DNA from 2 places in the Streptomyces sp. NPDC055287 genome. Region 1 is predicted to be linked to the other one. Evidence: riboswitches for the same ligand, from Rfam matches in the RefSeq annotation. Region 1 holds a riboswitch; the other holds the start of a gene.

Region 1 (3,936 bases):
CCACACCGCTCTCCTCGAACTCCCCGGCGGCGGCGGCGAGGAAGTCGACCGGCTCCTCCTGCCAGTCCGGCTCGAAGAGCCGCACCCGGCCGCCGCTCGCGGGCCCGTCCAGCGGCGTACGGCCGGCCCGGCAGAGCTCGGCGACGGCGGGCGGCGGCAGCGGCACACCGACCGCGCCGTCCGGGTTCACCGCGATGCCGAGCTGCGGGGGCAGGCCGCGGGCGAACTCGCGGGCGGGCGCGACGGTGAAGGACATGTGGGGCCCGGCGCAGTGGCGCAGCTGCTCCTCGGAGCTGTACACGGGGACGTACGCCTCGCCGTGGATCTGCAGGGTGGGCAGGTCCAGGTTCGGGGAGTCGGGCCCGCCGCCGTTCGGCAGCGGCACCCACACCTGACTGCGGCCCAGCACCTCGACTATGCGGCCGCCGGCGGCGGGGTTGCCGAGCGAGGCGCCGAGGACCTCTTCGAGCTCGTTGCCGGGCCAGCCGTTGCCGCCGTGAGGGTGGGCCGGTGCGGGAAAGTCTGGGTAGTCCACGGCACGACTTTAACGCGGGGCACGGGTGCCCCGGGGCTCAGCCCCGGGCCCCGCTCCCCGAACGCCGGACGGGCCGGACAGTGCCGCCGAGCGGCGCGGGGTAGGCCCGTGGGCCCTCGCTACGTGCGCGCCGGGGCCGGGAAGTCGATCATCGTCAGCGCGCCCGCCGCGTCCCGGTCCAGCAGCACCGCCGACGCGCAGCCGACCGGCAGCCGGCCGGCCTCCGCGTCCCGCACCAGCCGGCCCACCGCCCGCCGGTGCCGGGCGAAGGCGTAACCCGAGACGCCGCGGCCCCGCTCCTGCTGTCCGGCCCGCGCCACGTCGGCCGTGACGTCGAGCAGCACCAGGTGCAGCGCGACGCCGCGGCGGCGGGCGTCCCGCGCCAGCCAGCGCCGCACCCAGGCCTGCGTACCGCAGTCGTGCACCACGACGCCGTCGCCCGAGCGCAGCGCCCGCCGCAGGCCCGCGTAGTGCGCCGCGCGGACCAGCGGCCGGTAGAGGGCGTACGGCAGCAGGCGCGGCATCCGCGCCTCCCAGCGCTCGCGCACGTCCTGCGAGTCGATGCGGTGCGCCGCCGCGCTCGCCGTACGCCGGATCAGGGTGCTCTTTCCGCTGCCGGGGAGGCCGGACACGACCACCGTGTCACCGGCGTCGAAGCCCAGTGCCCGCGGGCTGCGCCCCTCGCGCTCGCGCAGATCGCGCACGGTCGGCTCCGGCCGGCGGGCGGCCGACCTGACGGGCACCGGCACGGGCACGGCCACGCCCTGCTGAGCGGGCACCGCACGGTGTGTGGTGCCCGCGGTCGTCGCGTACACGCCTGGCTGCTGGAACGTCATCGTCTTCCCCCTGTCGGGTGTCCCCCACCCTTCCCCCCACCCTTGCCCAAGAAGTGTAAAGAAAAGGTAATGCGTCACAAGTCCATTTCCGTGCAATGATGTGCGCGCCAACTGCATACCGGCCGCTTGAATCCGCGCGGGAGAGTCCGAAGCACTGTGTGCCGAGGACGCCGAAGGAGCAAGTTCCTCCCTTGAATCTCTCAGGCCCCGTACCGCGCGGGCGAGGCAGATCTGAAAAGCGGGCCGCTTCGTCGCGGCTCCACCCAAGGTGCAAGCCGGGACTCTCTCGGTGAACCTCTCAGGTTCCGATGACAGATGGGGAGGATTGTCCTCGCCTGTCATGCCCTGGGAGCCCCACACATGAGCAATGTCCCCCGTCACACCGCCCTCGACGCGCTGCATCGTTCGCTGGGCGCGACCATGACCGACTTCGCGGGCTGGGACATGCCGCTCCGGTACGCCAGCGAGCGCGACGAGCACAACGCCGTACGCACCCGTGCCGGCCTCTTCGACCTCTCCCACATGGGCGAGATCACGGTCACCGGCCCGCAGGCCGTGAACGCCCTCGACTACGCCCTCGTCGGCAACATCGGCACGGTCGGCCTCGGCCGCGCCCGCTACACGATGATCTGCCAGGAGGACGGCGGGATCGTCGACGACCTGATCGTCTACCGCCTGGCCGAGAACGAGTACATGGTCGTCGCCAACGCGGGCAACGCCCAGATCGTCCTCGACGCCATCACCGAGCGCGCCGCCGGTTTCGACGCCGTCGTACGGGACGACCGTGACGCGTACGCCCTGATCGCCGTCCAGGGCCCCGAGTCCCCAGGCATCCTGAAGTCCGTCACCGACGCCGACCTCGACGGGCTGAAGTACTACGCGGGCCTGCCCGGCACCGTCGCCGGTGTCCCCGCGCTCATCGCCCGTACCGGCTACACCGGCGAGGACGGCTTCGAGCTCTTCGTCGCCCCCGCCGACGCCGAGAAGCTGTGGCAGGCGCTGACCGAGGCGGGCAAGGACGCCGGGCTCGTACCGGCCGGCCTCTCCTGCCGCGACACCCTGCGCCTCGAAGCGGGCATGCCGCTGTACGGGCACGAGCTGACCACCGCGCTGACCCCCTTCGACGCGGGTCTGGGCCGGGTCGTGAAGTTCGAGAAGGAGGGCGACTTCGTCGGCCGCGCCGCCCTCGAGGCCGCCGCCGAGCGCGCCGAGACCGCGCCTCCGCGCAAGCTGGTCGGCCTGATCGCCGAGGGCCGCCGCGTCCCGCGTGCCGGTTTCTCCGTGGTCGCCGACGGCAAGGTCGTCGGCGAGGTCACCTCCGGCGCCCCGTCTCCGACGCTGGGCAAGCCGATCGCCATGGCGTACGTCGACGCCGCGCACGCTGCGCCCGGCGCCTCCGGTGTGGGCGTCGACATTCGCGGTACGCATGAGCCGTACGAGGTCGTCGCGCTGCCGTTCTACAAGCGCCAGAAGTGACCCCCCGCACAACCTCCCCGTTCATCAGCACTCCCCCGCGTACAGGAGAATTCAGGTCATGAGCAACCCCCAGCAGCTGCGTTACAGCAAGGAGCACGAGTGGCTGTCGACCGTCGAGGACGGCGTCGCGACGGTCGGCATCACGGAGTTCGCGGCCAACGCGCTCGGTGACGTCGTCTACGCCGACCTCCCCTCCGTCGGCGACACGGTGACCGCGGGCGAGACCTGCGGCGAGCTGGAGTCGACCAAGTCGGTCAGCGACCTGTACTCCCCGGTGACCGGCGAGATCGTCGAGTCCAACCAGGACGTCGTCGACGACCCGTCGCTGGTGAACTCCGCCCCGTTCGAGGGCGGCTGGCTCTTCAAGGTGCGCGTCGCGGAGGAGCCGGCCGACCTGCTCTCCGCCGATGAGTACGACGCCCTCTCCTCCGGCAACTAAGACCTCGAACGGGACCGTGATGACGCTTCTCAACACTCCCCTGCATGAGCTCGACCCGGACGTCGCCGCCGCCGTCGACGCCGAGCTGCTCCGCCAGCAGTCCACCCTCGAAATGATCGCCTCGGAGAACTTCGCTCCGGTCGCGGTCATGGAGGCCCAGGGCTCCGTCCTCACCAACAAGTACGCCGAGGGTTACCCCGGCCGCCGTTACTACGGCGGCTGCGAGCACGTCGACGTGGTCGAGCAGATCGCCATCGACCGCATCAAGGCCCTCTTCGGCGCCGAGCACGCGAACGTCCAGCCCCACTCGGGCGCCCAGGCCAACGCCGCCGCGATGTTCGCGCTGCTGAAGCCCGGCGACACGATCATGGGTCTGAACCTGGCGCACGGCGGGCACCTGACCCACGGCATGAAGATCAACTTCTCCGGCAAGCTCTACAACGTGGTCGCGTACCACGTGGACGACGCCACCGGTGAGGTCGACATGGCCGAGGTCGAGCGCCTCGCCAAGGAGTCGAAGCCCAAGCTGATCGTGGCCGGCTGGTCCGCGTACCCGCGTCAGCTCGACTTCGCCGCCTTCCGCCGCGTCGCGGACGAGGTCGGCGCGTACCTCATGGTCGACATGGCGCACTTCGCCGGTCTGGTCGCCG
Region 2 (3,936 bases), on a different contig from region 1:
GGCCGTCACGGGACTCACGGGATCCGTGGGGCTCGCGGGCTCGAAGATGCTGGCGAAGATCGCTTCGGAGCAGGCCAAGCCGGACGGGCTGGCCCTCATAGAGCCGGGGACCGAGCGGGAGCTGCTGGGGCCCATGCCGGTGCGGATTCTGCCCGGGGTCGGGCCGGCCACCGGGGAGCATCTGCGGCGGGCGGGGATGACGACCGTCGCGGACCTGGCGGAAGCGGGCGAGGACGAGCTCGTACGGCTGCTGGGAAAGGCGCACGGGCTCTCGCTGTACCGAATGGCCGTCGGGCACGACGAGCGGCCCGTAGTGGCCGAGAGGGACGCGAAATCGGTGTCGGTCGAGGACACCTTCGAGGTCGATCTCCACGACCGGGTCCGGGTCAGGAACGAGGTGGTACGGCTGTCCGACCGGTGCGTGCAGCGGTTGCGGGCCGCCGGGCGCTCGGGCCGGACCGTGGTGCTGAAGGTGCGCAGGTACGACTTCTCGACGCTGACACGCTCGGAGACGCTGCGGGGGCCGACCGACGATCCGGCGGTCGTACGGGAGGCCGCGGGTCGGCTGCTCGAAGCGGTAGACACCACGGGCGGTGTGCGCCTGCTGGGCGTAGGCGTCACCGGGCTTGCCGACTTCACTCAGGAAGATCTCTTCGCGCAGGCGGCGGGTGAGCGCGCCGACGCCGAGGCGGAGGCGGGCGAGGAGTCCGGCGGGACGGCGGGCGCGGCACCGGGCGGCGGAGGGGAGCCGGCGGCGCCGGTGCCCGGGCCGCCGGTGGAGCGCCGGTGGCTGGCCGGGCAGGACGTGCGGCACGCCGAGTACGGAGCGGGGTGGGTGCAGGGCAGTGGTGTGGGGAGGGTGACCGTGCGGTTCGAGGAGCCGACATCGCCGCCGGGGCGGGTGAGGACCTTCAGGGTGGACGATCCGGATCTGGCGCCGTCGGACCCGCTCCCGCTGGTGCGGGCGTCCGCGGATCAGGCCGGGTCGTCGCCGGCCAGCCGCCCGAAGTCCCGGTCGGGGGCGGGGGAGGAGATGTCGAGCCCGTAGTGGTGGTAGAGCTGTAGTTCCTGCTCGGGGGAGAGGTGGCGGCCCACACCGAAGTCGGGGGCGTCCCGGATCAGGGCGCGGTCGTAGGGCACCCGCAGGGAGTCGTCGACGAACTTGCTGGGCTCCAGGGGCACGAAGGCGTCCCGGCTGAAGAGGCCGGTGCGTACCGCGGCCCATTCGGGCACACCGGTGGCGTCGTCGAGGTAGACCTCGTCCACCGTTCCGATCTTGGTGCCGTTGCGGTCGTACGCCTTGCGGCCGATCAGGCTGCGCGGATCGATGTCGGTCTGCACGGTCCCTCCAACTGATCGCAGCTGCTCCGTAGACCCTACGAAAGTGCACAACTGTGGACTCGGCCACTCGAGGGATCCATGACGGGCCTCGCTGGTAGGCTGGCCAATGGCTGCTGACCCCGTGCGGGAGAGTCTCCGGTGAACGTGCCGGAGGCGCCGAAGGAGCAAATCCTCCCCGGAATCTCTCAGGCCCACGTACCGCACGGACGAGGTCACTCTGGAAAGCAGGGCGGGCGTCGGACGGGAATGTGCTGGAGGACAGCACAGCACCTGTCGCGGACCCCGTCCTCACCGACGGTGAAAGCCGGAACGACTCTCGACGTCAGCGACGTCCGCACGGTCTTCCGGTGAAGCTCTCAGGTTGAGATGACAGAGGGGGAGGCCGTCCGGGTACCCGTGCCGTGGTGCCCCTCGCAGGTCGCGTCAGACCAGGAGGCCTTCCGCAGATGACCGCAAACCGCATTCCGCTCTCACAGCTTGAGCGTGGCATCCCCTTCGAGCAGCGCCACATCGGGCCCGATGCCGAAGCTCAGGCCAAGATGCTTGCCCAGGTCGGGTACGGCTCGCTCGACGAGCTGACCGCGGCCGCGGTGCCGGACGTCATCAAGAGCGCCGAGGCGCTCGGGCTGCCCGACGCGCGCACCGAGGCCGAAGTGCTGGCCGAGCTGCGCACGCTCGCCGACCGCAACCAGGTGCTCGCCCCGATGATCGGGCTCGGGTACTACGGCACCTTCACGCCGCCGGTGATCCTTCGCAACGTCATGGAGAACCCGGCCTGGTACACGGCGTACACGCCCTACCAGCCGGAGATCTCGCAGGGCCGCCTGGAGGCGCTGCTCAACTTCCAGACGATGGTCGCGGACCTGACCGGTCTGCCGACCTCGGGCGCCTCGCTGCTCGACGAGGGCACCGCCGCCGCCGAGGCCATGTCGCTCGCGCGCCGCGTCGGCAAGGTCAAGAACGGCGTCTTCCTCATCGACGCGGACACGCTGCCGCAGACCGTGGCCGTGATCCAGACCCGGGCCGAGCCGACCGGGGTCGAGGTCGTCGTCGCCGACCTGTCCGGCGGCATTCCGGCCGAGGTGGCCGAGCGTGGTGTCTTCGGCGTCCTGCTCCAGTACCCGGGTGCCTCCGGCGCCGTACGCGACATCAAGCCCGTCATCGAGCAGGCGCACGAGCTCGGGGCGATCGTTACGGTCGCCGCCGACCTGCTGGCGCTGACGATGCTGACCTCGCCCGGCGAGCTCGGCGCGGACATCGCGGTGGGCACCACCCAGCGTTTCGGTGTCCCCATGGGCTTCGGCGGCCCGCACGCGGGGTTCATGGCCGTACGCGAGAAGTTCGCGCGCAGCCTCCCGGGGCGGCTCGTCGGCGTCTCCGTCGACGCGGACGGCAACAAGGCGTACCGGCTGGCGCTCCAGACGCGTGAGCAGCACATCCGCCGCGAGAAGGCCACCAGCAACATCTGTACCGCGCAGGTCCTGCTCGCGGTCATGGCCGGTATGTACGCCGTCTACCACGGCCCCGACGGCCTGCGCGGCATCGCGCGCCGCACCCACCGGTACGCGACGCTCCTCGCCGAGGGACTGCGCGCCGGCGGCGTCGAGGTCGTGCACGGTACGTACTTCGACACGCTGACCGCCCGCGTCCCGGGCAGGGCGGCCGACGTCGTCGCCGCGGCCCGTGAGGTCGGCGTCAACCTGTACCTGGCCGACGCCGACCACGTCTCCATCGCCTGCGACGAGACGACGGCGCGCGCACAGATCTCCGCGGTCTGGGCGGCTTTCGGTGTCGACGCCGACATCGAGGCGCTCGACGCGAAGGCGGCCGACGCGCTGCCGGAGGGTCTGCTGCGGACCGACGCGGTCCTCACGCACCCCGTCTTCCACCAGCACCGCTCCGAGACCGCGATGCTGCGCTACCTGCGCAAGCTCGCCGACCGCGACTACGCGCTCGACCGCGGTATGATCCCGCTCGGTTCGTGCACGATGAAGCTGAACGCGACCACCGAGATGGAGCCGGTCACCTGGCCGGAGTTCGGGGCGGTCCACCCCTTCGCGCCCGTCGAGCAGGCGCAGGGTTACCTCACGCTCATCCACGAGCTGGAGGAGCGCCTCGCCGAGGTCACCGGGTACGACGCGGTGTCGATCCAGCCCAACGCCGGTTCGCAGGGCGAGCTCGCGGGTCTGCTGGCGGTCCGGGCGTACCACCGGGCCAACGGCGACGACCAGCGCACGGTGTGCCTGATCCCGTCGTCCGCGCACGGCACGAACGCCGCGAGCGCGGTCATGGCCGGCATGAAGGTCGTCGTCGTCAAGACCCGCGAGGACGGCGAGGTCGACGTCGAGGACCTGCACGCCAAGATCGAGCAGTACCGCGACGAGCTGTCGGTGCTGATGATCACCTACCCGTCCACGCACGGGGTGTTCGAGGAGCACGTCGCCGACATCTGCGCGACGGTGCACGAGGCCGGCGGTCAGGTGTACGTCGACGGCGCCAACCTCAACGCGCTGGTCGGCCTCGCCAAGCCGGGCAAGTTCGGCGGCGACGTCTCGCACCTGAACCTGCACAAGACCTTCTGCATCCCGCACGGCG

What was found. Region 1 has a riboswitch for glycine ahead of gcvT (glycine cleavage system aminomethyltransferase GcvT). Riboswitches for the same ligand answer to the same signal wherever they lie in the genome.
Region 2: another riboswitch for glycine. It lies ahead of gcvP (aminomethyl-transferring glycine dehydrogenase); the one in region 1 lies ahead of gcvT (glycine cleavage system aminomethyltransferase GcvT).

What each region holds. Positions count from the first base shown of each region.
Region 1 covers NZ_JBSHNE010000002.1:567,395-571,330, reverse strand. Annotated here, with positions in the region: gene ACWIHY_RS05865 (enhanced serine sensitivity protein SseB) at 1-535, opposite strand, end outside; gene ACWIHY_RS05860 (AAA family ATPase) at 655-1,371, opposite strand; glycine riboswitch at 1,499-1,596, shown strand; glycine riboswitch at 1,597-1,696, shown strand; gene gcvT (glycine cleavage system aminomethyltransferase GcvT) at 1,732-2,847, shown strand; gene gcvH (glycine cleavage system protein GcvH) at 2,906-3,286, shown strand; gene glyA (serine hydroxymethyltransferase) at 3,306-3,936, shown strand, end outside.
Region 2 covers NZ_JBSHNE010000007.1:281,151-285,086, reverse strand. Annotated here, with positions in the region: gene ACWIHY_RS14805 (DNA polymerase IV) at 1-1,048, shown strand, start outside; gene ACWIHY_RS14800 (PRC-barrel domain-containing protein) at 976-1,341, opposite strand; glycine riboswitch at 1,456-1,552, shown strand; gene gcvP (aminomethyl-transferring glycine dehydrogenase) at 1,788-3,936, shown strand, end outside.